DNA from 3 places in the Burkholderia seminalis genome. Region 3 is predicted to be linked to each of the others. Evidence: riboswitches for the same ligand, from Rfam matches in the RefSeq annotation. Region 3 holds a riboswitch; each other region holds the start of a gene.
The links. Region 3 has a riboswitch for cobalamin ahead of WJ12_RS12355 (FecCD family ABC transporter permease). Riboswitches for the same ligand answer to the same signal wherever they lie in the genome.
Positions count from the first base shown of each region.

Region 1: it holds a riboswitch for cobalamin, as region 3 does, so the genes downstream of both, WJ12_RS32490 (CbtB domain-containing protein) here and WJ12_RS12355 (FecCD family ABC transporter permease) in region 3, are expected to answer to the same signal.
Region 2: it holds a riboswitch for cobalamin, as region 3 does, so the genes downstream of both, cobW (cobalamin biosynthesis protein CobW) here and WJ12_RS12355 (FecCD family ABC transporter permease) in region 3, are expected to answer to the same signal.

Region 1 is NZ_CP013400.1:2,684,559-2,694,466, forward strand. Features, by position in the region: gene WJ12_RS32470 (purine-cytosine permease family protein) at 29-1,528, shown strand; gene metE (5-methyltetrahydropteroyltriglutamate--homocysteine S-methyltransferase) at 1,609-3,903, opposite strand; gene WJ12_RS32480 (LysR family transcriptional regulator) at 4,032-4,940, shown strand; gene WJ12_RS32485 (CbtA family protein) at 4,937-5,674, opposite strand; gene WJ12_RS32490 (CbtB domain-containing protein) at 5,688-5,897, opposite strand; cobalamin riboswitch at 5,931-6,069, opposite strand; gene WJ12_RS32495 (histidine phosphatase family protein) at 6,120-6,737, shown strand; gene WJ12_RS32500 (inorganic phosphate transporter) at 6,878-8,470, shown strand; gene WJ12_RS32505 (2OG-Fe(II) oxygenase) at 8,759-9,502, shown strand; gene WJ12_RS32510 (DHA2 family efflux MFS transporter permease subunit) at 9,863-9,908, opposite strand, start outside.
Region 2 is NZ_CP013398.1:1,815,861-1,825,768, forward strand. Features, by position in the region: gene cobA (uroporphyrinogen-III C-methyltransferase) at 1-652, opposite strand, end outside; cobalamin riboswitch at 763-998, opposite strand; cobalamin riboswitch at 1,113-1,378, shown strand; gene cobW (cobalamin biosynthesis protein CobW) at 1,708-2,796, shown strand; gene cobN (cobaltochelatase subunit CobN) at 2,803-6,612, shown strand; gene WJ12_RS08215 (magnesium chelatase ATPase subunit I) at 6,609-7,685, shown strand; gene WJ12_RS08220 (vWA domain-containing protein) at 7,826-8,362, shown strand; gene WJ12_RS08225 (YaiI/YqxD family protein) at 8,424-8,876, shown strand; gene WJ12_RS08230 (DUF1993 domain-containing protein) at 9,054-9,626, shown strand; gene WJ12_RS08235 (low molecular weight protein tyrosine phosphatase family protein) at 9,658-9,908, shown strand, end outside.
Region 3 is NZ_CP013398.1:2,733,355-2,743,262, forward strand. Features, by position in the region: gene WJ12_RS12340 (adenosylcobinamide-GDP ribazoletransferase) at 1-278, opposite strand, end outside; gene cobT (nicotinate-nucleotide--dimethylbenzimidazole phosphoribosyltransferase) at 268-1,323, opposite strand; gene WJ12_RS12350 (ABC transporter ATP-binding protein) at 1,385-2,200, opposite strand; gene WJ12_RS12355 (FecCD family ABC transporter permease) at 2,197-3,195, opposite strand; cobalamin riboswitch at 3,355-3,606, opposite strand; gene WJ12_RS12360 (ATPase) at 3,761-4,111, shown strand; gene WJ12_RS12365 (cell division protein ZapA) at 4,108-4,422, shown strand; RNA gene ssrS (6S RNA) at 4,504-4,685, shown strand; gene WJ12_RS12375 (EVE domain-containing protein) at 4,756-5,217, shown strand; gene WJ12_RS12380 (SIMPL domain-containing protein) at 5,399-6,139, shown strand; gene lgt (prolipoprotein diacylglyceryl transferase) at 6,248-7,138, opposite strand; gene WJ12_RS12390 (LysR family transcriptional regulator) at 7,237-8,151, opposite strand; gene ilvD (dihydroxy-acid dehydratase) at 8,286-9,908, shown strand, end outside.

The DNA.
Region 1 (9,908 bases), on a different replicon from region 3:
ACCGCGCGACCCTGGAGACATTGCCGTCATGAACCGCCCCGACACCCTCGATGTCGGCCGCGCCGTACCGGCCGGCCTCACGATCGAGCATCATTCGATCGACTACATCCCCGAACACGAACGCCATGCGAAGCTCGCCAGCCAGGGCCCGTTCTGGTTTCTCGGCAACTTCCATTTCTTCACGATCTCGATCGGCTTCGTCGGGCCGGGCATGGGCCTGTCGGCGGGCTGGACGACGCTTGCGGGCGCGCTCGGCATCATGTTCGGCACGATCTTCATGGCGTTCCACGGCTCGCAGGGGCCGGAGATGGGCCTGCCGCAGATGATCCAGTCGCGCGCGCAATTCGGTTATCGCGGCGTGATCGTCGCGCTGCTCGCGACGCTGTTCGTGTTCGTCGGCTTCAATGTCGTCAACGTATCGCTGATGGTCGACGGCGTGCACAGCGTATTCGGAATCGACGGCGGCTTCGTCGCCGTCGCGGCCGTGGTAACCGGCGCACTGCTCGCGATCTACGGCCACGACCTGATGCACCGGACCTTCACGTGGGCGCTGATCGCGACGCTGCCGCTCTATGCGCTCGTCACGCTCGCGCTCGTGTTCGGCCATGCGGCGCCGCCCCATGCCGCCGTTGCGCCGGCCGCGCCGGGCTTCAACGGGATCGCCTTCGCGACACAGTTCGCGATTGCCGCGAGCTACAACATCTCCTATGCGCCGTACGTGTCGGACTATTCGCGCTATCTGCCGAAGCACACGAGCCGCGCGAAGCTGATCGCCGTGATCTTCGCCGGCGCGTCGCTGTCGGGCACCTGGATGATCGGCCTCGGCGCATGGCTCGCGCAGAAGCTGCACGCGGCCGATGCGCTGGTCGCGATGAACGACGTCGGCTCGTCGCTGGTGCCGGGCCTCGGCAAGCTGATCGCGATCATGTCGCTGGTCGGCTTCCTGCCGATCATCGCGCTCAATGCATACAGCGCGATGCTGACCGTCCTGACCGCCGCCGATTCGATCGTGCCGATCCGGCCGACACGCCGCGCGCGCGTCGCGTCGATCGTCGCGATCAGCACGTTCGTGCTCGCCTGCGTGTTCGCGATCCGCGGCAACGGCATCGCACTGCTGCAGACGTTCCTGACGCTGATGCTCTACTTCCTCGTGCCGTGGACCGCGGTGAACCTCGTCGATTACTTCTTCGTGCGGCGCGGCCGCTACGCGATCGCGCACTTCTTCACGCCGGACGGACTCTACGGCGCGTGGCAGCCGCGCGGCATCGTCGCGTACCTGGCCGGCTTCGCCGCGATGGTGCCGTTCTTCTCCATCTTCGATGCCGAAGCGAACCGCGAGGTCTTCGTCGGCCCGTTCGCACGCATGCTGGGTGGCGTCGATATCGCATGGCTCGTCGGGCTGGCCGTCGCGGGTGCCGTGTATGCGGTGCTGTCGCGTTCGCTCGATCTCGAACGCGAACGACGCGTGATCGCCGACGCACGGTCTCCCGAAACGCTCGCCGACACGCCCCGTCACGAACACGCGTGACGGAGCACGTGGCGCATCGCGGCGCGCAGGTTGCCTGCCGGGTCATCGATCCCGGCGGCAAGCGCGCAGCATGCGCTACGTTACCGCGCCTGGGCGCGCAACGTCTTCGCGGCGGCGACCATGTTCGTCAGCGCCGGAATCACCTCCGCCCACTGCCGCGTTTTCAGCCCGCAATCCGGGTTCACCCACAGGCGTTCCGCCGGAATCCGTTCGGCCGCCTTCTTCATCAACCCGACGATATGATCCTGCGTCGGGATGTTCGGCGAATGGATGTCGTACACGCCCGGCCCGATTTCGTTCGGATACCTGAAATCGTCGAACGCGTCGAGCAGCTCCATGTCCGAGCGCGACGTCTCGATCGTGATCACATCCGCATCCATGTCGGCGATCGACGCGATGATGTCGTTGAACTCCGAATAGCACATGTGCGTGTGGATCTGCGTATCGTCCCGCACGCCGTTCGCGGTGATGCGGAACGACTCGACCGCCCACTTCAGGTATTCGCCCCACTGCGCGCGGCGCAGCGGCAGCCCTTCGCGCAGCGCGGCCTCGTCGATCTGGATCACGCGCACGCCGGCCTTCTCGAGATCGAGCACTTCTGCGCGGATCGCGAGCGCGAGCTGGTAGCACGACACCGAGCGCGGCTGGTCGTCGCGCACGAACGACCAGTTGAGGATCGTCACGGGGCCGGTCAGCATGCCCTTCATCGGCTTGTCCGTCAGCGACTGCGCGTACGTGATCCATTCGACCGTCATCGCCTTCGGGCGGCTGATGTCGCCGAACAGAATCGGCGGCTTCACGCAGCGCGACCCGTACGACTGCACCCAGCCGAACTGGCTGAATGCATAACCGTCGAGCTGCTCGCCGAAGTATTCGACCATGTCGTTGCGTTCGGCTTCGCCGTGCACGAGCACGTCGAGTTCGAGCGATTCCTGTTCGCGGACGCTGCGTTCGATCTCGGCCTGCATCGCCGTGCGGTAGCCGGCTTCGTCCAGCGCGCCGGCCTTGAACCGGCTGCGCGCGTGGCGGATTTCGGCGGTCTGCGGGAACGAACCGATCGTCGTCGTCGGGAAGGCCGGCAGGTTCAGGCGCGCCGACTGCTTCGACGCACGCTGCGGATACGGGCTCGCGCGGTTGCCGAGCTGCGCATCGATACGCGCGATCGCGGCCTTCACCGCCGGATTGTTCACGCGCGGCGAGCGGCGGCGCGAAGCGATCGCGGCGGCGTTCGCGGCGAGCGCCCCGGCCACCTTGTCGCGGCCCTCGTTCAGCGCGGTCGCGAGCACCTTCAGCTCATCGAGCTTCTGCAGCGCGAACGCGAGCCACGAACGGATTTCCGCATCGAGCTTGTCCTCGCTCGCGAGATCGACCGGCACGTGCAGCAGCGAGCACGACGGCGCGAGCCACAGGCGATCGCCGAGCTGCTTCGCGAGCGGCTCGAGCCAGTCGAGCGTCGCATTCAGGTCCGTCTTCCAGATGTTGCGGCCGTTGATCGCGCCCACCGACAGCACGCGTTCGGCCGGCAGCTCACGAACCAGCGCGTCGATTTCGGCGCGGGCGTTGATCGCGTCGACATGCAGGCCGTCGACCGGCAGCGACGCCGCGAGCGTCAGGTTGTCCTGAAGCTGGCCGAAGTACGTCGCGAGCAGCAGCTTGATGCGGCGCGTTTCCAGCACCGCGTAGGCGGTGCGGAAGGCCTGGCGCCATTCGGCATCGAGTTCGGTCACGAGAATCGGCTCGTCGATCTGCACCCATTCGACGCCCTGCGCGGTCAGCGTGTCGAGCAGCGCGCCGTACACGGGCAGCAGCTTCGGCAGCAGCGCGAGGCGATCGGAATCGTCCTTCGCCTTGCCGAGCCACAGGTACGTGACGGGGCCGAGGATCACCGGCTTCGCGTTCACGCCCTGCGCGGTCGCCTCGGCCAGTTGCTGCAGCAGGCGCGACGGATCGAGCGAGAAGTTCGTGTCGGCGTGGAATTCCGGGACGATGTAGTGGTAGTTCGTATCGAACCACTTCGTCATTTCACTGGCCGCGACGCCGCCGCAGCACGCCGCGTGTTCTTCAGCCGATTGCGCCGACCGGCCGCGCGCGACGCGGAAGGCGTTGTCGAGCGCGTCACCGTGGAAGTCCTGCACGCGCTTCGGCAGATTGCCGAGCGTGAAGCTCATGTCGAGCACCTGGTCGTAGAACGAGAAATCGCCGATCGGCGCCAGGTCCAGGTCGCGCTGATCGTGCCAGTGGCGCCGGCGCAGCTCGGCGCCGAGCGCCTTCAGCGCGTCGCGCGACGATTCGCCCTTCCAGTAGCGCTCGAGACCGAACTTGAGTTCGCGCTTCGCGCCGATGCGCGGGAAACCGAGATTGTGTGTCGTGACCATGAAGCTGCCGTCCAGAGAAAAATTGAAGATCCGGCAGCCATCATAGGGATTTCAACACATGAAATAAAATGGCATTATTTCATTCATCCATTAAAGTTGTTCATGCATTCATTGCGTGCCCCCCATCCATGCTGGAACGATTCCATCTCGTCGTCATTCGTGAAGTCGAGCGCCAGGGCTCGCTGACCGCGGCCGCCAATGCGCTGCACCTCACGCAATCGGCGCTCAGCCATACCGTCCGGAAGATCGAGCAGCAGCTCGGCACGCCGATCTGGGACCGCGAAGGCCGCGGCCTGCGGCTCACGCAGGGCGGGCACTACCTGCTGAAACTGGCGAACCGGCTGCTGCCGCAGTTCGAACTCGCCGAGGAGCGGATGAAGCAGTACGCGAAGGGCGAGCGCGGCACGCTGCGCATCGGGATGGAATGCCACCCGTGCTACCAGTGGCTGCTGAAGGTCGTGTCGCCGTACCTGTCGCGCTGGCCCGACGTCGACGTGGACGTGAAGCAGCGCTTCCAGTTCGGCGGCATCGGCGCGCTGTTCGGCCATGACGTCGACGTGCTCGTGACACCCGACCCGTTGAACAAGCCGGGGTTGCGCTTCGATCCCGTGTTCGATTACGAGCAGGTGCTGGTGGTCGCCGACTCGCACCGGTTCGCGAACGCCGACTACGTCACGCCCGAGCAGCTGACCGACGAGATCCTGATCACGTACCCCGTCGAAACCGACCGGCTCGACATCTACAACCAGTTCCTGACGCCGGCCGGCATCGTGCCGAGGCGGCACAAGTCGATCGAGACGACCGACATCATGCTGCAGATGGTGGCGAGCGGGCGCGGCGTGGCCGCGCTGCCGAGATGGCTGGCCGACGAGTACGCCGACCGGATGCCGGTCGTGCCGGTCAAGCTCGGCAAGAAGGGAATCGCGAAGCAGATCTTCCTCGGCATCCGCGAGGCGGATGCATCGATCGACTATCTGGCCGCGTTCGTCGCGCTGGCGCGCGAATCGACGTGGAGCGCGCCGCGCATGCTGCGCTAGGCGCGCATCGCGATGCGTTCGCTGCGTTCGACCCAGGCACCGAACAGCAGGCCGATCGTCGTCCACATGATCGCCTGCATCCCGAGCGCGGCGACGCGGAACTTCCACAGCAAGGCAGCCGGGAATGCGGCCGGTACCTCGTCGAACGACGGCAACCCCAGCTGCACGGCCGCGATGATCGCGACGAACACGAGGCCCGCGACGATCGACGCGTTCCATTGACCGAGCTTCGCCAGCAGGTGGCGGCGCACGCCGACCGAGAACACCATCGTCGCGATCGAGATCGCGATCATCAGGAAGAACAGGCCCGTGCGCTGGCCGATCGTATCGGGGTCGCCGACCGCCGGCGGATTGGCCGGGTACTTGATGTTCGGCACGATCACGAGGGCGATGAACGCCGCCAGCGCGAGCCACGCGGCGAGCTGCCGTGCCGGCAGGCGGCCGCCGCGCCCGTACGCATAGGCAAAGACCAGCGAGAACAGTCCGCCGAAAGCCGCGCCATAGGTCACGACGCCCGTCAGCAGGCCGAGACCGGCCTGGGTGTGGCGGCTGACCAGTTCGACCTCGTGATCGTGATCGTGCCCGGGCTCGTCGCCCTTGGCGGCATCGAGTTTTTCTTCAAGGGAGATCGCCCGATCGACTTGCGGTTCGCCGACGATTTTCGCGAAACCGAACGTGATGAGACCCGCGGCGATGCCTGCGAGCATCCCGCGCATGAGCAGCTTTCCGACCATCGTGTGCTCCGCGTCAGTGGCAGGGAAAGCCGAGCAGATGGCGGCCGTCGTGGACGAACTCGTGGACATACATGCCCGGCACGAGCGACGTCGCGCCTTGTTCCGCGCCGACGAAATACAGGGCGAGCAACAGGATCAGGCCGACGAATACGGCCCAGGGCAACAGTTCACGGACGGGGATGGGGGCCGGCACGACCGCCGGCTTCAGCACTGCTTCGCTCATGGATGCACCTCAGGGGAATCGCGCCCCGACAAATGATGGATGGGTACGAAGGCAGGTCTGGCTTCCGGGATCGTCGATTCTCCGGTTACAGTGGCGCGACCGCGCCGGAATTGCACCGGCTTCCGCGTTTCGTATCGGGCGAATTGTACGCGCGAACGGGCGCGTATTGAAGTGATCGCGCGGTGACAATCACGTCCCGTTCCGGATCATCCGACCATCGACATGACCCTGCATGCCTCGTTGCGCCTGATCGCACACGCATCGACCCGGGCGATGCGCACCGGCACGTTCCCCGACGACGATCCGCTCGACGCGCGCGGGCGCGCCGAAGCTGCCGCGTGGCGCGGCCGGTGGTCACGCGCCGGCGGATCGCTCGTCGTGCTGTGCAGCCCCGCATGCTGTGCGCGGCAGACCGCCGATGCGCTCGGGCTGCGCGCCGACGTCGACGACGCGCTGCGCGACATCGACTACGGCAACTGGCGCGGCAAGCGCCTGAGCGACCTCGCACGCGATCTGCCGGGCGAACTTGCCGCGTGGATCGGCGATCCGTCCGCCTCGCCGCACGGCGGCGAATCGTTCGCAGCCGCCGCGCATCGGGTCGGCACATGGTTGAACGCGCTGCCGCCTGGTCGCGACGTGATCGCGATCACGCACGCGCCGCTCGTCCGTGCGGCCCTCGCGCATGTGCTGCGGATGGATCCGGCGGCGGCCGCGCGTCTCGACATCGCGCCGCTGTCATGCACGACGTTCGCCGCTTCGCCGGACGGCTGGTCATGGGTCGCGCCGGATGACGACCGACGCGACGCCGGTGCGTCAACCACCGTTGCGCCCACTATGTGAGCGATCAGGGCGACGCAGCGCCGAGCATTCGGCCAATCAGCTTACATCCCGTAAGACACACCGTTCGTGGTCCCGACTGTCATCAAACTGACTGCTGGTCACCGCTAGGATCGGACGCGGTTCCCTCACGAGATGCCGTCATGAATCAACCTGCTTCGTCCGCCCCGAACAACGCCGGCTCCATCGAACGTACCAGGCAGATCGGCTATGCCGTGTTCCTGCTGGTGCTCGTGCTCGGCGCCCTCTATATCGGCACGCACCTGTTCGACGATCTGTCGCCGGTCCGCGAAGGCTCGCTGTTTCCGTACCTGTTGCTCGGCGCGGCATTGCTGATCGCGCTCGGCTTCGAATTCGTCAACGGCTTCCACGACACCGCGAATGCGGTCGCCACCGTGATCTATACGCATTCGCTGACGCCGAACGTCGCGGTGATCTGGTCGGGCATGTGGAACTTCCTCGGCGTGATGGTCTCGAGCGGCGCCGTCGCGTTCGGGATCCTGCAGTTGCTGCCCGTCGAGCTGATCCTGCAGGTCGGCAGCGGGGCGGGCTTCGCGATGGTGTTCGCGCTGCTGATCGCCGCGATCGTGTGGAACCTCGCGACCTGGTATTTCGGGTTGCCCTCGTCGAGCTCGCATACGCTGATCGGGTCGATCATCGGCGTCGGGCTGATGAACCAGCTGATGCACGGGCCGTCCGGCACGAGCGGCGTCGACTGGGGTCAGGCGCTCGGCGTCGGCAAGTCGCTGCTGGTCTCGCCGATCGTCGGCTTCCTGTGCGCGGCGCTGCTGCTGCTCGTGCTGAAAGCGCTCGTGCGGATTCCCGAGCTGTACAAGGAGCCGCCGAAGGATCAGCCGCCGCCGTTCTGGATTCGCTGCCTGCTGATCCTGACCTGCACGGGCGTGTCGTTCGCACACGGGTCGAACGACGGACAGAAAGGGATGGGCCTCATCATGCTGATCCTGATCGGCACGGTGCCGACCGCGTATGCGCTGAACAAGGCCGTCACGCCGGCCGAATCGCAAACCTTCGTGGCGGTCGCGAACCAGGCGGCCGCGACGTTCGGCAAGTACACGAACGGCGTCGCGCCGTCCGCGAACCCGCGCGCCGACGTCGAGCACTACGTTCAGCATCGCGAACTGACGCCCGCCGTGCTGCCGGCCGTGCAGCAACTGTCGACGTCGCTCGCGACCGCGGTCGGCGCGTCGGGCTCGATGGCGGCCGTGCCGCAGCGCGACGTCGACAACGTGCGCAACACGATGTATCTCGTCTCCGAAGCCATCCGCCTGATCGAGAAGTCCGGTCAGCCCGCGTTCGCCGCCGACGACAAGCTCGCGATCGACAACTATCGCAAGCAGCTAGACCACGCGACCAAGTTCATTCCGACCTGGGTGAAGGTCGCCGTCGCGATCGCGCTGGGCCTCGGCACGATGGTCGGCTGGAAGCGGATCGTCGTGACCGTCGGCGAAAAAATCGGCAAGCAGCATCTGACGTATGGACAGGGCGCATCGGCCGAACTCGTCGCGATGCTGACGATCGGCGCCGCCGACGTGTACGGCCTGCCCGTGTCGACGACCCACGTATTGTCGTCGGGTGTCGCGGGCACGATGGCGGCGAACGGCTCCGGACTGCAATGGAGCACGGTGCGCAGCCTCGTGCTCGCGTGGGTGCTGACGCTGCCGGCGTCGATCGCGCTTGCCGGCGGGCTCTACTGGTTGTTCCGGTCGCTGGCTTGATTCGGGTTGCAACGGGTGGCCGGTATCAGCCGGCCGCCTGTCGTGGAAGATTCACCGCTCGCCTCCGCGCCCCTCCGCACCGATCCGCCGCAGCGTTCGAATGTCCGTGCGCGCACCATGCCGTCCCCTCCTCGTTCCGAATTGAAGCGCAAGATCTGGAGCGCATCCGCACACGAACGTCGTTAGACTGGGTTCGTCGACTTTCTCCGTGGCCGCAACCATGCACGCAATGCTTCCGGGCGTTTCGCGCGACCCGGCGCCACATCGCTGACGAACCGAGGGACGCCCGTGAACATCGCCGATCTGCAACCTGCCATCGCATCGCCGGACATCGCGCGACGCGTCGACACCCTCGACTGGCCGACTGTCGGCGCCGAACTCGATCGGTACGGATGCGCGCATGTGCCGGGCCTGATTTCGACGGACGAGTGCGATGCGCTCGCGGCGCTGTATCCGCGGGATGCACTTTATCGTTCACGCGTGGTGATGGCGCGGCACGGGTTCGGTCGCGGCGAATACAAGTATTTTGCGTATCCGCTGCCAGCGGTCATCGCCGAGCTGCGCGCGACGCTCTACCCGCATCTCGCGCCGATCGCGAATCGCTGGAACCAGGCACTCGGGATCGACGTCCGCTATCCGAAAGACTCTACGACCTTCCTCGATCGCTGCCACTCGGCAGGACAGACGCGACCGACGCCGCTGATCCTGCAATACGGTCCCGACGACTACAACTGTCTCCATCAGGATCTCTATGGCGAGCACGTGTTTCCGCTGCAGGTCGCGATCCTGCTGTCGGCGCCGGGCCGCGATTTCACGGGTGGGGAATTCGTGCTGACGGAACAGCGGCCGCGCATGCAATCACGCGCGGAAGTGGTGCCGTTGATGCAAGGCGACGCGGTGATTTTCGCCGTGCATGGCCGGCCCGTGCAGGGGACGCGCGGCGTCTATCGCGTCAACCTGCGCCACGGCGTGAGCCGGATTCGCAGCGGCCACCGTCACACGTTGGGCCTCATCTTTCACGACGCGCAGTAGCAAGAATCGGGATGACGCTGATGAGAGCGTGCCGATCGTCACACACCGGATTCAAACCGGACACGCCGCGCGCCATTGCCCTGCGCCGCCAAGCCAGGCCCCGCCCGATCCGGCGCGGGCTTTTGCATTTCGGCGGCGTAAATGCGTGCGATGTGCAGCGTTACCCGGCTATCCGCGTTACCCTGCCGCCCGCGTCACGATCCAGCATTGCTCCTCGGTCCGCTCACTCACCCTCGGCGACAGACGATCGATTGTGATAACCGTCAGGCCATCTCAGCCATGACGAATCGGCACTCGAGGTGAACGACGGGGAACCGGCATGCTCACCTGTCGCAACGCAATGCGACTTGAAGTCCGGGCCTATCCTCGCGCCACGTTCGCCCGCAGCCGGTCGCCTGCGTCCGAG
Region 2 (9,908 bases), 920 kb from region 3:
TCGCATGCTCGATCGCCGCGCACGGCGTATCGCCGGGCAGGCCGCCGCCGCGCAGCGCGGCGGTGATCGCGTCGAGCCGGCGGATGCCCATGTAGATCACGATCGTCATGCGCGTGGCCGCGAGCGCGCGCCAGTCGGGCTCGTCGGCGCCCGCGCCGTGGCCCGTGACGAAGATCACGCCCTGCGCGGCGCCGCGCTGCGTGACCGGGATGCCGAGCGCGGCCGGCGCGGCAATGCCTGCGGTGATGCCGTTCACGATCTCGACCGCAAAACCCGCCGCGCCCAGCGCGGCCAGTTCCTCGCCGCCGCGGCCGAACACGAACGGATCGCCGCCCTTGAGCCGCGCGACGCTGCGGCCCGCCCGCAAGTGCGCGAGCATCGCGGCGACGATCGCTTCCTGCGGCGTCGACGCATGGCCGCCGCGCTTGCCGACGTGCTCGACCTGCGCATCGGCGCGTGCATGGCGCAGCACGTCGGGATTCACGAGATCGTCGACGAGCAGCACGTCGGCCGCGCCGATCGCACGCACGGCCTTGAGCGTCAGCAGGTCGGCGTCGCCGGGGCCGGCGCCGATGAGCCACGCGCGGCTCATCGCACGCGGCACGGCACGCACCGTGTCGAAACAGTGGAAAGGAACAGGCGGGCGGCACATCGGCGGCCGGCGGGCAGGCAGTGCATGACGGATCGGACGAAGCCCGCGCGGACGCGGGCGGAATGCGCACCCCATCCGTCCCCCGCGGATCGGGCGTTCGGCGAGCATTGGGCTCGCCCCTTGCGTCGGCCGGTATCCGGGCTGGCCGCTTGCCAGGCCGCAGCCTTCCCGCCCGGTGAAGGGCAGTGGCATCGCGGGCGGCCTGGGCGCGTGCGCGGGGAGCGCGGCGCGCGGGCGGCGTACCGTTGCGGGGACAGCACAGGCCGGGCGGTCGTCCGCCTCCTGTTTCCCGTTTAACTGCATGCACGGAATGCGCATGCGAGCACCGAACGCGGCGCATACGATAGCACAGCGGTTCGCCCGCGCGAACCGGCCACGGCCGGCCTCCGGCACGGTGCGCCGGCGGTGCGCAACGCAGTCCGGCGCCCCGTGCCGCCTTGACGCTCCCGGCCCCGCCGCCTACACTCGCACGCGTTTTGGTGCTCGCGCGTGCCGCTCCGGCGCGCGCAGTTAAACGGGAAACAGGGAGCCTGCCTGCACCGCAGTCGAGCCAACCTGTGCTGCCCCCGCAACGGTAAGCGAACGTGTCGCGCGCGAGCGCGATGCAGCGCCGCTTCGCCGCCTGCCGCGTGCAGGCGGACGACCGCCACTGGATGCCGCGCGCATCCGGGAAGGCGAAGCGGCGTGTTCGCCAGCCCGGATACCGGCCTAAACGTTGGGGTTCAGCGCCGCGGGGAGGCGGCGCATCGTCCACGGCCGCAGCAGGCCCGACGCCCGGGGTGTTCCGCTTCCTCCGCCGATCAGCCCCCCGCGCGAACGCGCCGGGCCGGGACGGCGAACGGCAGGCGGCGCGGGCAGGGCCGGCGGCAGCCGTGTTGGCATTCACGATGTCGACCGTTCGCAAGGAAGCACCATGTCCGATTCGTTGTTCCGCCCGTCGCGCGGTTGTTCGCGCGGATCGCGCGGCGGTCTGCCTGCGCGTCGCCCGATGAATGGCCTCGCCGCCGCCAACGCGACGATCCCGTCCTGATTCCCTCTTCGACACCGGACCTACCATGACCCTACGCAAGCTTCCCGTCACGATCGTCACGGGCTTTCTCGGCAGCGGCAAGACGACGCTGATGCGCCACATCCTGCAGCACGCCGCGGGCCGCCGCATCGCGGTGATCGTCAACGAATTCGGCGAGCTCGGCATCGACGGCGAGATCCTCAAGGGCTGCGGCATCGGCTGCGAGGACGCCGACGGCGCGCAGGGCGAAGCGTCGGGCCAGCTGTACGAACTCGCGAACGGCTGCCTGTGCTGCACCGTGCAGGAAGAGTTCTACCCGGTGATGGAGGCGCTCGTCGAACGGCGCGCGGACATCGACCACGTGCTGATCGAGACATCGGGCCTCGCGCTGCCGAAGCCGCTCGTGCAGGCGTTCAACTGGCCGACGATCCGCAACAGCTTCACGGTCGACGCGGTCGTGACCGTGGTCGACGGGCCGGCCGCCGCGAGCGGCCAGTTCGCGGAAAACCCGCAGGCCGTCGACGCGCAGCGCCGCGCCGATCCGAACCTCGACCACGAATCGCCGCTGCACGAACTGTTCGCCGATCAGCTGTCGTCGGCCGATCTGGTGATCGTGAACAAGGCCGATCTGGTCGGCGACGCGGAATTCGCCCGGATCGAAACCGCGATCCGCGACGAGATTCCGCCGCAGGTGAAGATCGTGCGCGCGACGCGCGGCGAGCTCGATCTCGCGATGCTGCTCGGCCTCGAATCGGCATCGGAAGAAACGATCCACCTGCGTCACGATCATCACGGCTCGGCCGACGACGGTGATCACGATCACCATCACGACGATTTCGACTCGGTGGTCGTGTCCGGCGACGCCGGCACGCGCGAGGCGACGATCGCCGCGCTGCAGCGCGTGGTCGAAGCGCACACGATCTACCGCGCGAAAGGGTTCGCCGCGCTGCCCGGCGCGCCGATGCGGCTCGTGATCCAGGGCGTCGGCCGCCGCTTCGACAGCTATTTCGACCGACGCTGGCAGGACGGCGAAACGCGCGCGAGCCGCTTCGTGCTGATCGGCGAGGATCTCGACGCGGCCGCGCTGCAACGCGCGTTCGACGCCGCGTGCGCGGCCGAGCCGCAACAGGCGTAACGCACGATGCATCTGCTGCGCACCACGCCGGGCGGCTTCGTCGACGATACGCAGGGCGTCGTCCGGATCGACCAGCAGCCGGCCGACATCGTGATCCTGAGTTCGGCCGACACGACGCTGTCGCTGCTCGCGAGCGTCGTGCCGCGGTTGCCGGCCGGGTTCCCGAGCGTGCGGCTCGCGAACGTCACGTTCCTGCGGCAGCCGGCGTCCGTCGATTTCTACGTCGACGACGTGCTGCGTCATGCGAAGACGGTCGTGATCGATCATCTCGGCGGCGAAGCGTACTGGCCGTACGGGATCGAGCAGGCCGTGTCGCTCGCGTCGAAGCGCGGGCAGCAGCTCGCGATGTTCTCGGGCGACCTGCAGGAAGATCCGAACCTCGTCGCGAAGAGCACCGTCACGCCGGCGCTGTGCCGGCTGTGGTGGCGCTATCTGCGCGAGGGCGGCGTGCACAATGCCGACGCGCTGCTGCGCAGCATCGCGTTCCATACGCTCGGTTTCGGCGCCGAACCCGAGCCGCCGCGCCCGCTGCCGGCCGCCGCGCTGTATCACCCGGCGCGCGACCGCGCGAGCGTCGACGACTGGCGGCCGCGCTGGACGCCCGGCGCGCCCGTCGTCGCGATCCTGTTCTATCGCGCGCACTGGCAGGCCGCGAACACGGCCGTGTTCGACGCGCTGGCCGACGCACTGATCGCCGAGGGGCTGAATCCGTTGCCGATCGCGGTGACGTCGCTGAAGGATGCAGTGAGCCGCGAAGTCATCACGCAACTTTGCGACACGCACGGCGTCGCGCTCGTATTGAACACGACCGCGTTCGCGGCCGGCGCGATCGACAGCCCCGAACACGACGTGCTCGCCGGCGACGCACCGGTGCTGCAGGTGATCCTGTCCGGCGGCAACCGCGACGCATGGGTGGCCGACAACCAGGGCCTGCATGCGCGCGACATCGCGATGCATATCGCGCTGCCCGAAGTCGACGGGCGCATCGTCACGCGTGCGGTGAGCTTCAAGGGGCTCGCGTATCGCTGCCCGCATACCGAGGTCGACGTCGTGCGCTATCAGCCGGACGCCGAGCGGATCGCGTTCGTCGCGGCGCTCGCGCGCGGCTGGTGCCGGCTGCGCACGCTCGACAACGCCGACAAGCGCATTGCGCTGATTCTCGCGAACTATCCGCAAAGCGAAGGGCGGATCGGCAACGGCGTGGGGCTCGACACGCCGGCATCCGCGCTGCGCGTGCTCGCGGCGCTGCGCGACGCGGGCTACACGCTGGCCGACCTGCCGCCCGATGGAGACGCGCTGATCGCGCGCCTCACCGAAGGCGTGACCAACGACGCGGCCGTGCATGCATTGCGACCCGCGTTCCAGAGCTTCCCGCTGGCCGACTACATCGCGCGCTTCGCGCGGCTGCCGGCCGCCGTGCGCGACGCGCTGAACCAGCGCTGGGGGCCGCCCGAAGCCGACCCGACGCTGCGCCATGGACGTTTCACGATCGCCGGCTGGCGCGCCGGCAACGTGTTCGTCGGCATCCAGCCGTCGCGTTCGCGCGGCGAGAACGACTACGCGAGCTATCACGATGCGGATCTCGTGCCGCCGCACGCGTATCTCGCGTTCTATTTCTGGCTGCGCGATGCGTATCGCATCGACGCGGTCATCCACCTCGGCAAGCACGGCAACCTCGAATGGCTGCCGGGCAAGAGCGTCGCGCTGTCCGACGCGTGCTGGCCCGACCTGACGCTCGGGCCGTTGCCGCATCTCTATCCGTTCATCGTCAACGATCCGGGCGAGGGCAGCCAGGCGAAGCGCCGCGCGCAGGCCGTGATTATCGATCACTTGATGCCGCCGCTCACGCGCGCGGAAAACTACGGGCCGCTGCAGGATCTCGAGCGGCAGGTCGACGAATACTACGAAGCGCTGATGGTCGACGCGCGGCGCGCGAAGCTGCTGCGCAAGACGATCCTCGCGACGATCGCCGAGCATCGCCTGCACGACGAGCTGAGCGTGTCGCCGCCGCGCGATGCGGGCGACGAGGATGCGCTGCTCACGCGCGTCGACGCGTGGCTGTGCGAACTGAAGGAAGCGCAGATTCGCGACGGGCTGCACGTGTTCGGCGCATCGCCGGCCGCCCGCCAGCGCCGCGACACGCTGCTCGCGCTCGCGCGTTTTCCGGTCGGCGACGGCAAGGGCGCGCGGGCGGGGCTGATCGGCGCGCTGGCGCGCGATCTCGCGCTCGGCGACGACTTCGATCCGCTGTCGGCGGACTGGGCCGCGCCGTGGGTCGGCCCGCGCCCGGCGATCCTGCAGGCGCTCGACGCATCGCCGTGGCGCCACGCGGGCGATACGCGCGAGCGCCTCGAATGGCTCGCGCAACAATGGCTGGACGGGCTGTGCGCGGCCGACTGCGGAAACACGGGTGCCGACGCGACGCCGCCCGGCGAATGGCCCCACACGCTCGCGGTGCTCGGGCGCGTTTGCGCGACGCTGCTGCCCGCGCTCGACGCGTGCGGCGGCGAGGAAATGCGCCAGCTGCTGCGCGGGCTCGACGGCCGTTTCGTGCCGCCGGGGCCGAGCGGTTCGCCGTCGCGCGGCCGCCCCGACGTGCTGCCCACCGGCCGCAACTTCTACTCGGTCGACACGCGCGCGGTGCCGACGCAGGCCGCGTGGTCGCTCGGCCTGAAATCCGCGCAGCAACTGATCGAGCGCCATCTGCAGGATCACGGCGACTATCCGCGCGCGATCGGCCTGTCGGTATGGGGCACGGCGACGATGCGCACGGGCGGCGACGACATCGCGCAGGCATTCGCGCTGCTCGGCGTCCGGCCGAAATGGGCGCACGGCAGCCATCGCGTGACCGACTTCGAGATCCTGCCGATCGAGATCTTCGACCGGCCGCGCATCGACGTGACGCTGCGCGTGTCCGGCTTCTTCCGCGACGCGTTCCCGAACCTGATGCACCTGTTCGACGCGGCCGTGCAGGCCGTCGCCGCGCTCGACGAGCCCGAGGAACTGAACCCGATCCGCGCGCGCGTCGAGCGCGAGCGCGCGAAATGGATCGCGCAAGGGGTGACGCCCGACGAAGCGCGGCGCCGCGCCGGCTGGCGCGTGTTCGGCGCACGGCCGGGCAGCTACGGCGCGGGCCTGCAGGACCTGATCGACCAGCGCCGCTGGCAGACCGACGCCGATCTCGCCGATGCGTATCGCCAGTGGGGCGGCCACGCGTATGCGCAGAACAGTGCCGGCGACGCGGCGGCCGACGTCTTCGGCGAGCGGCTCGCGACGATCGACGTCGTCGTGCAGAACCAGGACAGCCGCGAGCACGACATCCTCGATTCGAACGACTACTACCAGTTCCAGGGCGGGATGACGGCGGCCGTGCGGCACTTGTCCGGGCAGCAGCCGAGCATCTACCACGGCGACCATGCGAACCCGGTCGCGCCGACGATGCGCACGCTGCGCGAGGAAATCGCGCGCGTGATCCGCTCGCGCGTCGTCAACCCGAAATGGCTCGACGGCGTGAAGCGTCACGGCTACAAGGGCGCGGCCGAGATGGCCGCGACCGTCGACTACCTGTACGGTTATGACGCGACCGCGCGCGTGCTGTCCGACCACCAGTACGCGCTCGTCGCCGACGCGTACCTGTTCGACGACGCCACCCGCGCATTTCTCGAACGGCACAACCCGAAGGCGCTGCACGGCATCTGCGAACGCTTCGTCGAGGCGATGCAGCGCGGCCTGTGGCAGCAGCCGGGCGACTATCGCGAGCGGATCGAAGCGGTCTGGCTCGCGAGCGAACAACTTCAGGAAGGGGGGCGGCGATGACCGATCCGACGACGCACCGCGCCCGCGCGGTCTTTCCGTTTGCGGCGCTCGTCGCGCAGGACGCGCTGCAGCAGGCGCTGCTGCTCGCCGCGATCGACCCGTCGCTCGGCGGCGTGCTCGTGAGCGGCCCGCGCGGCACCGCGAAATCGACCGCCGCACGCGGCCTCGCGGAACTGCTGCCGGAAGGGCAGTTCGTCACGCTGCCGCTGTCGGCGAGCGACGAGCAGGTGACGGGCACGCTCGATCTCGCGCATGCGCTGGCCGGAAACGGCGTGCGTTTCCGGCCGGGCCTACTCGCACGCGCGCACCTCGGCGTGCTGTATGTCGACGAAGTGAACCTGCTCGCCGACGGGCTCGTCGATACGCTGCTGGACGTCGCCGCGAGCGGCGTGAACATCGTGGAGCGCGACGGCGTGTCGCACGCGCACGACGCGCGCTTCGTGCTGGTCGGCACGATGAATCCGGAGGAGGGGGAACTGCGCCCGCAACTGCTCGACCGCTTCGGGTTGATGGTCGAACTGGAGAACTGTTTCGACGCCGCGCAGCGCGAACGGATCGTGAAGGCGCGACTCGCGTTCGATCTCGACCCGGACGCATTTCGTGCACGTCATGCGCCCGTCCAGCGTGAACTCGGCGACCGGATCCATGCGGCGCGCGCGCGGCTGGCGACGCTCGATTTCGACGATGCAGTCCATGCGCGCGTCAGCGCGCTGTGCATCGACGCGGCCGTCGACGGGTTGCGCGCCGACCTCGTGATGCTGCGCGCCGCGCGCGCGCTGGCTGCGCTGGAGCAGGCCGACGCGGTGACGGTGTCGCATGTCGAGCGTGTGGCGCAAGCGGTGCTGCGGCACCGGCGCCATGCGGATACGCCGCCGTCGCACGGGTCGTCGCAACACGGCGGCGAACACGACGAACGTTCCCCGCCGGATGCGCGCCAGCGGGACGACAACCGGCAGGACGAGACGCGAGGTGAGGCATCCGCCGCGCAGAGCGACTGGGGTTACCTGCCGCCCGAGCCGGCCGGCCTGCGCGAAGTGAAAGGCGTGGTGCCGCTGCCGCTAAAAAAACGCTGAGCCATCGAGCCGGCGCCGCCGCGAACGCCGTTCGCGGTCCTCGATGGCAGTCAGGCGCAGCCGCGCACGTACCGGGCACGGCCCGCGCGGGCACGACCGTTGCGTGGCCGGCGACGCTCGCCGCGAAACGCGGCGGCCCGCTGCTTCACGAACATGTGCGGTTCCGGAAACGCGCAGGGACACCGCATGCACTGCATTGCTTCGTGCTCGACTGTTCGGCGTCGATGCTGTCGAACGACCGGCTCGCGCTCGCGAAGGGCCTGATCGTCGCGTATTTCGATCGGGCCGCGCGCGATCGGGTCGAAACCGCGCTGATCTGCTTCGGCGGTCAAGGCGCCGCCCGGCGTTTCGGCCCGGCCGTCCCGCGCTGGTGGAACGCACGCTGGCTCGAACCGGTCGACGGCGGCGGCGGCACGCCGCTCGCGGACGGCATCGCCGCGGCCGCGCAGCTGCTCGCGCGAGACGCACGGCGCGAGCCCGGCAAGCAGCGCTGGCTGTGGGTGCTGTCCGACGGACGCACGCGCGAAACGCCGCCGAAACCCGCGTCGGCCGACCACGTCGTGTTCGTCGACTTCGACGATGCGGCCGTGCGGATCGGGCGGGGCGCGCGGCTCGCCGCCGCCTGGGGCGCGCAGTGGCTGACGGCCGACGCGCTTCGCACGGATCTCGCGCGCTGAGGGCCGGCTGGCGGTGCGCTATGATCGCCGCTTCTGCTCATGCCTACTGGAAAACCCCGCCATGCAAGTACTGGTCGATGCCGACGCGTGTCCCGCCGTCATCAAGGACATGCTGTTTCGCGCCGCGCGTCGTGCCGAAATCAGCGTGACGCTGGTCGCGAACCAGTTCCTGCGCACACCGCCGTCGCCGTTCATCAAGGCCGTCCAGGTGCCGGCCGGCTTCGACGTGGCCGATGCGCGCATCGTCGAGCTGGCGGAAGCCGGCGACCTGGTGATCACGGCCGACATCCCGCTGGCCGCGGCCGTCCTCGACAAGGGCGCGCATGCGCTCGACCCGCGCGGCAACTGGTTCAGCCGCGAGAACATCGAGGAGCGCCTGTCGACGCGCGCGATGATGGACCAGTTGCGCAGCGCGGGCATCGACACGGGCGGGCCGGCGCCGTTCAGCGCGCGCGACGGCAAGGCGTTTGCGTCGCAGCTCGACCGGTTCCTGGCGCGGCAGGGCAAGCCGTAAGGCTGCATGTCGGCAGGCACGCGTTGCCGCGTGTGCGCAGATGGAACCGAAGCGCGCACACGTGGTGTATGAATCGTCCGCCGATTCGCAGCGGTGCGCGCGCTTTGCGCCTGTCCAGGATGCAGGGTTGCGCCGACGCTGCTATCGTGACGCAAACCACAATACAGGAGCGCACGCGTGTCACCGACCCAACTTCTCGTTCCGACCTTCACCCAGATGCTGCGCGCGCAGTCCGCATGGCTCGACAAGGCCGTCGCGCACCGGCAGGCCGCGGGGATCGAACCCGACGCGGTGACGACGTTGAAGCTCGCGCCCGACATGTACCCGCTCGCCGCCCAGGTGCGCTTCTCGTGTTTCCAGGCGATGGAACCCGTCTACCGGCTGCGCGGCGAAGCGTTGCCGGCTGCGTTGCTGTCGTTGCGTGAAGCGGGATGGAACGCGGATGCGCAGCCGGGTTCGCCGGGCGACGCGCAGTCGATCATCGCCGGCACGCTCGCGTTTCTCGGCGAACTCGCGCCGGATGCGCTCGACGGCGGCGCCGCGCGGCCGATCGCGCTCGAACTGCCGAACGGGATCGCGTTCGACATGACGGGCGAACAGTACGCGCGCGACTGGGCGCTGCCGCAGTTCTACTTCCACGCGATCGCCGCGTACGCGATCCTGCGCCATCACGGCGTCGATCTCGGCAAGGCCGACTACGTGCCGCACATGCTCGCGTACGTGCGGCCGGACACCATTCCGCAAGGGTAAGCGGGCCGCCCGCGGCCAAGCGCGAGGCGACATGACACGGGCACTGTTCATCTGCAGCCGCAACCGGCTGCGCAGCCCGACGGCCGAAACGGTGTTCGCCGCATGGCCGGGCATCGAAACCGACTCCGCGGGCCTCGCGCCCGATGCCGACACCCGCCTGTCCGCCGAGCAGCTCGACTGGGCCGACATCGTGTTCGTGATGGAGCGCGCGCACAAGGCAAGGCTGTCCACGCTGTTCGGTGCGCATCTGAAGGGCAAGCAGATCGTCTGCCTCGAGATTCC
Region 3 (9,908 bases):
AGGCCGTCCTCGTGGAACGCGCCGGTCGCGAGCAGGGTTGCCGCCATCGACAGCCCGACCGCGATCGACGGGGGCAGCACCCGCAGCGCGGCGAGATAGACGAGCGCACCCCACGCGCCGACGCACGCGCCGACGAGCGGGAAATAACGCGCGGCCTGGTCGAGATCGCCGGCCGCGTAGCCGATCGAACGCGGCACCGGCACGCGCGTGAAATAGCCGAGCGCGACGAAGAAGTAGCGCAGTTCGGCCCGCACGCCGCGCACGCGATCAGGCGTCACGATTGTCGACGCCGGCCGACTCGAAGCTCGCCATCTCGCTGAGGAAGGCCGCCGCCGCGCGCACGAGCGGCAGCGCGAGCGCCGCCCCCGTGCCTTCGCCGAGCCGCAGGTCGAGCGCGAGCAGCGGCTTCGCGCCGAAATGCTCGAGCATGCGCCGGTGGCCGGCCTCGTGCGACGTATGCGAGAACACGCAGTAGTCGCGCACGCCGGGCACGATGCGTTCGGCGACGAGCAGCGCGGCCGTCGCGATGAAGCCGTCGACGAGAATCGTCATCCGCTCGCTCGCGGCCGCGAGATACGCGCCCGTCATCATCGCGATCTCGAAACCGCCGAACGTCGCGAGCACGTCGAGCGGCGCGATCGCATGCGAATGCTTGACGAGCGCACGGCCGAGCACCGCGCGCTTGTGCGCGAGCCCCTGGTCGTCGAGGCCCGTGCCGCGTCCGACGCATGCGTCGACCGGCACGTCGAGGAGGCGGCTCATCAGGCACGCGGCCGACGACGTGTTCGCGATCCCCATCTCGCCGAAGCCGATCACGTTCGTGCCGAGCGATGCATGCAGGCGCACGCGCGCCGCGCCGGCGGAGAGCGCCGTCGTCGCCTCGTCGCGCGACATCGCCGGCTCCGCCGCGAAGTTGCGCGTGCCGCGCGCGACCGGCAGCGACACCAGCCGGTCCGACAGCGGCAACGGCGACGCGACGCCCGCATCGACGATCTCGAGCGCGCTCTGCGCGACGCCCGAGAACGCGTTGATCGCCGCGCCGCCGGCCAGGAAATTCGCGACCATCTGCGCGGTCACCGCCTGCGGATAAGGGCTGACACCCTCGGCGGCGATCCCGTGATCGCCGGCGAACACGATCGTCACGGGGCGCTGCACGACCGGTCGCTCGGTATGCTGGATCAGGCCGATCTGCAGCGCGAGCGCCTCGAGCTGGCCGAGGCTGCCCGGCGGCTTGGTCTTGTGGTCGATCACATGCTGCAGGCGCGTGCGCAGCGCGTCGTCGAGCGGCGCGATCGCGGGCGGGAAGGGGGTCGAAGTCGTCATCGGGAAGCCGTGTCGTTGGCGCGGCACGCGCCGCGCATCGGAGGAATCGGAAAAGGAAAGGTCATGGTCGCGCAGGCCATGCCGGCAGCAACGCATCGCGGCCGTTCTCGCGGATCAGCACGAGCGGATAGCCGAACGCGTCGCTCGCGCGTTCGGGCGTCAGCACGTCGTGCACGGGGCCGGCCGACGCGCGGCCGCGGCCGTCGAGCAGCAACGCGTGCGTCGCGAAACGCCGCGCGAGATTCAGGTCGTGGCACGAAAACAGCACCGTGCGCGGGCCCCGGTCGAGCCATGCGCCCAGCGCGGTCAGGCAGTCGATCTGGTGATGCAGGTCGAGATGCGCGAGCGGTTCGTCGAGCAGCATCAGCGGCGCATCCTGGCACAGCGTCGCGGCCAGCGCGACCCGCTGCCGCTCGCCGCCCGACAGCGACAATACATCGCGCGACGCGAGTGCGGTCAGATCGAACGTCGCGAGTGCGTCGTACGCGGCCGCGCGATCGCCGTCGCGCTCCCAGCCCCAGCCGCCGAGATACGGATAGCGGTGAAGCAGCACCGTGTCGAGCACCGTCGCGCTGAACGCGTCGTGCAGCTGCTGCGGCATCAGCGCGCGACGCTGCGCGAGGGGCCCGGGCGGCCACGCGACCAGCGGCCGGCCGTCGATCTCGACCTGTCCGCCGGCCGGCGGCTGCAACCCCGCGAGCGTCGCGAGCAGCGTCGTCTTGCCGGCGCCGTTCGGCCCCGCGACGCACCAGATCTCGCCGGGCCGAAACGCCTGCGTGAACCCGTCGAGCAACGTGCGCGCGCCGGCCTTCAGCGTCAGGTCGACGGCCATGCAGCGCAGCTCGCCGCCGCCCGCGCGCAGTGCGGCATCCGTCATCGCATCGGCCTCCTCAACAACATCCACAGGAACACCGGCACGCCGATCAACGCGGTCATCACGCCGACCGGCAACTGCGCGGGCGCGATCGCGGTGCGCGCGAGCAGGTCGGCCGCCATCACGCCGCCGCCGCCCGCGAGCATCGCGGCCGGCAGCAGCATCCGCTGGTCGTTGCCGAACGCGAGCCGCAGCGCATGCGGCACGACGAGGCCGACGAAGCCGATCGTGCCGGCCGTCGTCACCGCGGCCGCGGCCGCCAGCGACGCGACGAGATAGATCCGCACGCGCAGGCGCGCGACGGGCACGCCGAGCGCCTGCGCGGTCGCGTCGCCGCGCAGCAGCACGTTCAGTTGCGGCGCGGCCGGCAGCGCGACGCATGCGGCCAGCAACAGCGCCCCCCATGCGAACCAGGGCGCCGTCACGCCGTTCAGGTCGCCCGTGAGCCAGAAGATGATGCCGCGCAGCCGCGCATCGGGAGCGAGCGACAGCAACAGCGTGACGAGCGCGCCCCACCCGGCCGCGATCACGACGCCGGTGAGCAGCAGGCGCGGCGACGCGTCGCGCGAATCGCCGCGCCACAACGCGCGGCGCGCGAGACCGAGCACGAGCGCGACCGAGACGAGCGAACCGGCGAATGCCGACGCGTCGACGAGCCACCATGCGCCGCCGGCAATCATCGCGACGAGCGCGAAGCCGGCCGCGCCGCCGGACACGCCGAGCACGTACGGTTCCGCAAGCGGGTTGCGCAGCAGCACCTGCAACAGCGCGCCGGCCAGCGCGAGCAGCGCGCCGCACGCGAAGCCGGCGAGCGCGCGCGGCAGACGCAGCGTGCGGACGATCTCGGCGAACAGCGCGTCGCCGCCATGCGGGACGAGCGACACGAGCGCCTGCCACGGCGACATCGGCACGCTGCCGATCGACAGCGACGCGACGAACAGCAGCGCGACCACGGCGGCCAGCGCGGCCCAGATCGCGGCGGCGCGCGCGGCGCTCATGCCGTGCACGGCCGCGCGCATGATGCGCGGCGCATCCGCTCGAGGTGGCCGGCCGGACGTGACGGGGACGCCGCGCGGACGATTGGGGTCAGCATCGAAGAACATTCCGTGAAGCGTTGCGCGCCCCGCCTCCCCGCAGGCCGCGCGTCATGAAACCCGTGCGGGCTTCCCGTCTCGGCCGGTATCCGGGCTGGCGGCGGTCCGGCTCGCCTTCCCGCGCGTTTCACGCGCAGTGGCCCGCGCCCGCGTGCGACACCTGCACGCAAAACGCGCCCGAGCCGGCCTGCGTCGACGGACGCGGCCGCTTACCGTTGCGGGGGCAGCGCAGGTTGGCACGCTCCCGGAGCGCACGCCCTGCTTCCCGTTTAACCGCGCGTGCCACGCGCGAGCACCGAGGCGGCGCCAGTTTAGGAGCCGGTCGCGCGAGCGTCAAGGAAGCATCCGGACACGCACGGGAAGCACCGATTCGCGGCAAGAAGCCGGGGTGTTACGACTGGAAACGTTACAGATGTCGGATTGCGCGTTATTCCGCGCTAAAATGCTGGGTCTTTAGAGGACGCAGCAAATGCTCAACGAACTCGAAACCTTATCTCAAAATATTGGCCGTCTGATTTCGCTGAACAAGCGCTATCACGCGGAACGGCTCGCGCTCGAGGAGCAGGTCGCGCAATTGCGCGCGGAAGCGGACACGGTCCGCGCGGAACTCGCGGCACTGCGCGACGAACGCAATGCGCTCGCGGCCGAGCGCGACACGCTGTCGGCAAAGATCGACGACGCCCAGGTGAAACTGAACGCGATTCTCGAAAAGCTGCCGCGCTCGAAAAGCGCGGAGCAAGCCGACAACCAGCTCGACCTGCTGGATGCGCAGGCACGCCCGGATGGCGATGACGCGGCCAGCCACGGAGAACATGCATGAGCACCAAGCAGATCGAAGTCTCGATTCTCGGTCAGGCCTATCGTCTCGCCTGTTCGGCCGAGACCGAAGCGGCACTGCTCGAGGCCGTCGCGCGCGTCGACGCCGAAATGTCGAAAATCCGCTCGAACAGTTCGGTACGCGGCACCGATCGCATTGCGGTGATGGCGGCGCTGTCGCTCGCATCGGAATTGCTGCGGCTGCAAACGAGCGTGCGGCACGGTGAAGCATTTCCGGCGGAGGAAATCCGTCGTACAATGCACCAGATGAACGAACAGCTCGGCGCGGTGCTCGCACAGCACGAGACGCAGTAACGTTTCAAACGATGCGTCGATTCCCCTTGATCTCGGCGGTCAACGGTGGTCAAATTGGCGCATCGAATCACAGTTCAGTCAGCTTCCCTGCCTGGTTCGCCAAGGTCATATATTCCTTGAACCAATGCCATGTGCACGGTTGCGGAAATTTGTAGCACGGGCGCGCGCGTCACTCTGTCTGATGTACCCGAAGTGCTGCTAACTGCGACCAATTCTGAACCCCAGGTTCAGGATGCCGGCCTAGCGGCCAAGGCGGGGGCCTATCCAACGGCATCGGGCGAGTCCCGGTGCCGTTTTCTTTTGTAGCAGCCCTTTCTGCGTCGATCACGATCCATGCAATACTGGCTGATGAAGTCCGAACCGGACGAAGCAAGCATCGACGATCTCGCCAACGCTCCGCAGCGCTCGCTGCCGTGGACCGGCGTGCGCAATTATCAGGCGCGCAATTTCATGCGCGACACGATGAAGATCGGCGACGGCGTGCTGTTCTATCACTCGAGCTGCCCCGAGCCGGGCATCGCGGGCCTCGCCGAAGTGTCGTCGACACCCTACCCCGATCCCACGCAGTTCGATCCGAAAAGCCCCTACTACGACCCGAAATCGACGCAGGAAGCGCCGCGCTGGCTGCTCGTCGACGTGCGCTACGTGAAGAAGTCGCCGCTCGTGCCGCTTGCCGCACTGCGCGAGCACGACGAACTCGCCGACATGCGCGTGCTGGCCCGGGGCAACCGGTTGTCGATCACACCCGTGACGCGCGCCGAATGGCGCTTCATCACCGAAAAGCTGATGAAGTAGGCGCGCGCCAAAGGTCAAATCTGGTCAGCACGCGCGGCCGGCACGGAACTCGCGGCACTTTTGCGCAGCCTAAGCAACCGCTGTCGGCCGATCGGGCCGGCCGTCGTTTATTTCGTCGCGCGGTACGCCCGCGTCGTGCACGCGTGATCCGCGTGCGCGCCCTCGCACAAGGAGTCCAACAATGACCAAGAAATCCGCTCTCGCGCTGTCGCTCGCCCTCGCCGCCGCCGTTCCCGTCGCGCTGACGCTCGCGTCGCCGGCCGCGCACGCGCAAACCGCCAACCCGCATTTCCCCGAGCCGGCAGGCGTGCTGTCGCTGTCGTCGCAAGCCAGCGCCGACGTGCCGCAGGACATCATCCACATCACGCTGTTCTACGAGCAGCAGGCCAAGGATCCGGGCAGCCTGACGGCGCAGCTGAACCAGCGCGCCGACGCGGCGCTGTCGCAGGCAAAGGGCGTGTCGGGCGTCACCGCACACACGGGTGCATTCTCCGTGTATCCGAGCACCGATCGCGACGGCAAGATTTCCGCGTGGCGCGGCCGTACCGAGGTGGCGCTCGAATCGCGCGATTTCGCCGCGGCGTCGAAGCTCGCGGGCCAGTTGTCGAACCTGATGCAGGTCGCGAACGTCGAGTTCTCGCTGTCGCCTGAAGCGCAGCGCACGGCCGAGCAGAAGCTCACGACCGAGGCGATCAAGTCGTTCCGCGCACGCGCGGACGAAGCCGCGAAGGCATTCGGCTACAGCAGCTACACGATTCGCGACGTGAACGTCGGCAGCGGCCGCAACGTGCAGCCGTACCCGCGCATGATGGCGATGGCCGCGGCGCCGATGGACAGCGCGAAGATGAGCGCGCCGATCGCGGTCGAAGGCGGCAAGGCGACCGTGTCGGTTACCGTCAACGGCTCGGTGCAGATGAAGTAACGCGCCACGCGTTGTCGGAAACGAAAAACGCCGGCCCGAGGGCCGGCGTTTTTTATGCGCCTGCAGATTGCCGATGCGCGCGACGGTTGCGCGCGCATCGATTTCACATTACGCGGCGGCGTTCGCCGCACGGCGGCGATACGCCCAGGCCATCAGCGCGACGCCCGCGAGGATCATCGGCAGCGACAGCCACTGCCCCATCGACAGGCCCAGTGCAAGCAGGCCGAGGAAGTCGTCGGGCTCGCGCGCGAACTCGACCGTGAAACGGGCGAGGCCGTAGCCGATCAGGAACAGCGCGGACACGGCGCCCATCGGCCGCGGCTTGCGCGCGAAGAAAAACAACGCGAAGAACAGCGCGATGCCTTCGAGCGCGATTTCATAGAGCTGCGAAGGATGGCGCGGCAGCATCTGGTATTGCATGAACACGTCGGCGAGATGCCACTGCTCGACGAGCGCCGGATGCTTCGGCAGCCAGGCCGCGTCGTCGCGCATCGCGCCCGGGAACAGCATCGCCCACGGTGCGGCGGGGTCGGTCACGCGGCCCCACAGCTCGCCGTTGATGAAGTTGCCGAGGCGCCCGGCCGCGAGCCCCGTCGGCACCATCGGCGCGACGAAGTCGGTGACCTGCAGCCACGGGCGCTTGCGCTGCCACGCGAACAGCATCATCGCGAGCGTGACGCCGAGGAAGCCGCCGTGAAACGACATGCCGCCCTCCCACACCTTGAACACGTCGAGCGGATGCGAGAAATAGAAATCGGCCTTGTAGAACAACACATAACCGAGCCGGCCGCCGAGCACGGTGCCGAGCACGCCGTAGAACATCATGTCGTCGATGTCCTTCGCGGTCCAGCCCTGCGCGGCGACATGCGGCAGCTTCAGGCGGATCCGGCCGACGACGATCGCCGCGATGAAGCCGACGAGATACATGAGGCCATACCAGCGCACGGCCAGCGGCCCGAGATGGATCGCAACGGGGTCGAAATTCGGGTGAATGATCATGGGTTAGCGAAGAAGTTTTCGAATGCGGTACGGCAGTCGCGCTGCGCAGCACTACGCGGCACCGCGCATTGGACGGCACCGGCGCGCCATCGTTCACGTCACGCGGCGGGGCCGTGCGCGCGCACGACGTCGATGAAGCCGGCCAGCACGGGACTCACGTCGCCCGTGCGCCACACGAGGCCGGTCTCGACGACCGGCGCGTGCCCGGCAAGCGGCCGGTAGACCACACCGGTGCGCCGCAGGTTACGCAGCGATTGCGGCACCAGTGCGACGCCCATGCCGGCCGACACGAGGCTGACGATCGTCTGCATCTGGATCGCCTCCTGGCCGATGCGCGGGGTTTCCCCCGCCGCGCCGTAGCAGCCCGTAATGATGTCATAAAAGCCGGGCGCCAAACGGCGCGGAAAGATCACGAGCGGCAGCGCGGCCACTTCGGCGAGGTGCACGGGCACGTCTTCGGCCGCATCGGATGCCGCGGCGGGCATCGCGACCACCAGCGGCTCGCGCACCACGGGCAGGTACGACAGGCCGGCTGCGTGGCGCGGCGGCACCGGTGGAATGACGAGTCCCGCGTCGATGCGCCCGGCGACGAGTTCGTCGATCTGCACGTCGCTCGTCGCCTCCGCGAGCTGCAGGCGCACCTGCGGATAGCGTGCGCCGAACGCGCGCAGCAGCGACGGCAGCAGCCCGTAATCCGCGGTCGACACGAACGCGAGCGACAGCGAGCCGGCCTCGCCGCGCGCGAGCCGCCGCGCGAGCGGCGGCAGCGCATCGGCCGATGCCAGCAGCCGGCGCACGTCGGGCAACAGCGCCGCGCCGACCGCCGTCAGCGCCACCGAACGCTTGGTGCGCACGAACAACGCGACGCCCAGCGCGTCCTCGAGCGCGCGGATCGCCTGCGACAGCGGCGGCTGCGTCATCGACAGGCGCTCGGCCGCGCGGCCGAAATGGCGTTCGTCGGCCACGGTCGCGAAATAACGCCACTGGCGCAAGTCGGGTGTCGGATCGGCCATGCTTGACTCATTCGCAAAAAGACTTAATAGGCGACAAATAATATATTGGACATCCCAATCCGGAAACTCCATTCTTGATTGACCCAAACCGGCGCGCCCTCACGAGCGACGCCCACACAACGATGGAGCCCCCCATGTCGTACAACCGTCGCTCGAAGCACATCACGCAAGGCGTGGCCCGTTCGCCGAACCGCTCGATGTATTACGCACTCGGCTACCAGAAGGACGATTTCGACAAGCCGATGATCGGCATCGCGAACGGCCATTCGACGATCACGCCATGCAATTCCGGCCTGCAGCGCCTGTCGGACGCGGCCGTCGAGGCCGTGAAGGCGTCCGGCGCGAATCCGCAGATCTTCGGCACGCCGACGATTTCGGACGGCATGTCGATGGGCACCGAGGGGATGAAGTACTCGCTCGTGTCGCGCGAGGTGATCGCCGACTGCATCGAGACCTGCGTGCAGGGCCAATGGATGGACGGCGTGGTGGTGGTCGGCGGCTGCGACAAGAACATGCCGGGCGGCATGATCGCGCTCGCGCGCCTGAACGTGCCGGGCATCTACGTGTACGGCGGCACGATCCGCCCGGGCAACTGGAAGGGCCGCGACCTGACGATCGTGTCGTCGTTCGAGGCCGTCGGCGAATTCACCGCGGGCCGGATGTCGCAGGAGGACTTCGAAGGGGTCGAGAAGAACGCGTGCCCGACGTCGGGCTCGTGCGGCGGCATGTACACCGCGAACACGATGAGCTCGTCGTTCGAGGCGCTCGGCATGTCGCTGCTGTATTCGTCGACGATGGCGAACCCCGACCAGGAGAAGGTCGATTCGGCCGCCGAATCGGCGCGGGTGCTCGTCGAGGCCGTGAAGCGCGACCTGAAGCCGCGCGACATCATCACGAAGGAAGCGATCGAGAACGCCGTGTCGGTGATCATGGCCACGGGCGGCTCGACCAATGCGGTGCTGCACTATCTCGCGATCGCGCACGCGGCCGAGGTCGACTGGACGATCGACGATTTCGAGCGCATCCGCAAGCGCGTGCCCGTGATCTGCGACCTGAAGCCGTCAGGGAAGTATGTGGCGACCGACCTGCACCGCGCCGGCGGGATTCCGCAGGTGCTGAAGATCCTGCTCGACGCGGGACTGCTGCACGGCGACTGCATGACGATCACCGGTCGCACGATCGCCGACGAACTGAAGGACGTGCCGAGCGTGCCGCGCGCCGACCAGGACGTGATCTTCCCGATCGACCGCGCGCTGTACCAGGAAGGCCACCTGGCGATCCTGAAGGGCAATCTCGCGGAAGACGGCGCGGTCGCTAAGATCACCGGCCTGAAGAACCCGGTGATCACCGGCCCGGCCCGCGTGTTCGACGACGAACAGAGCGCGATGGATGCGATCCTCGGCGACCGGATCCGCGCGGGCGACATCCTCGTGCTGCGCTATCTCGGCCCGCAAGGCGGCCCCGGCATGCCGGAAATGCTCGCGCCGACCTCCGCGATCATCGGCAAGGGGCTCGGCGAATCGGTCGGCTTCATCACGGACGGCCGCTTCTCGGGCGGCACCTGGGGCATGGTGGTCGGCCACGTCGCGCCGGAGGCGTTCGTCGGCGGCACGATCGCGCTCGTGCAGGAAGGCGACTCGATCACGATCGACGCGCACCGGCTGCTGCTGCAGCTGAATGTGGACGACGCGGAGCTCGCACGACGCCGCGCCGCATGGCGCCAGCCGGCGCCCCGCTATACGCGCGGCGTGCTCGCG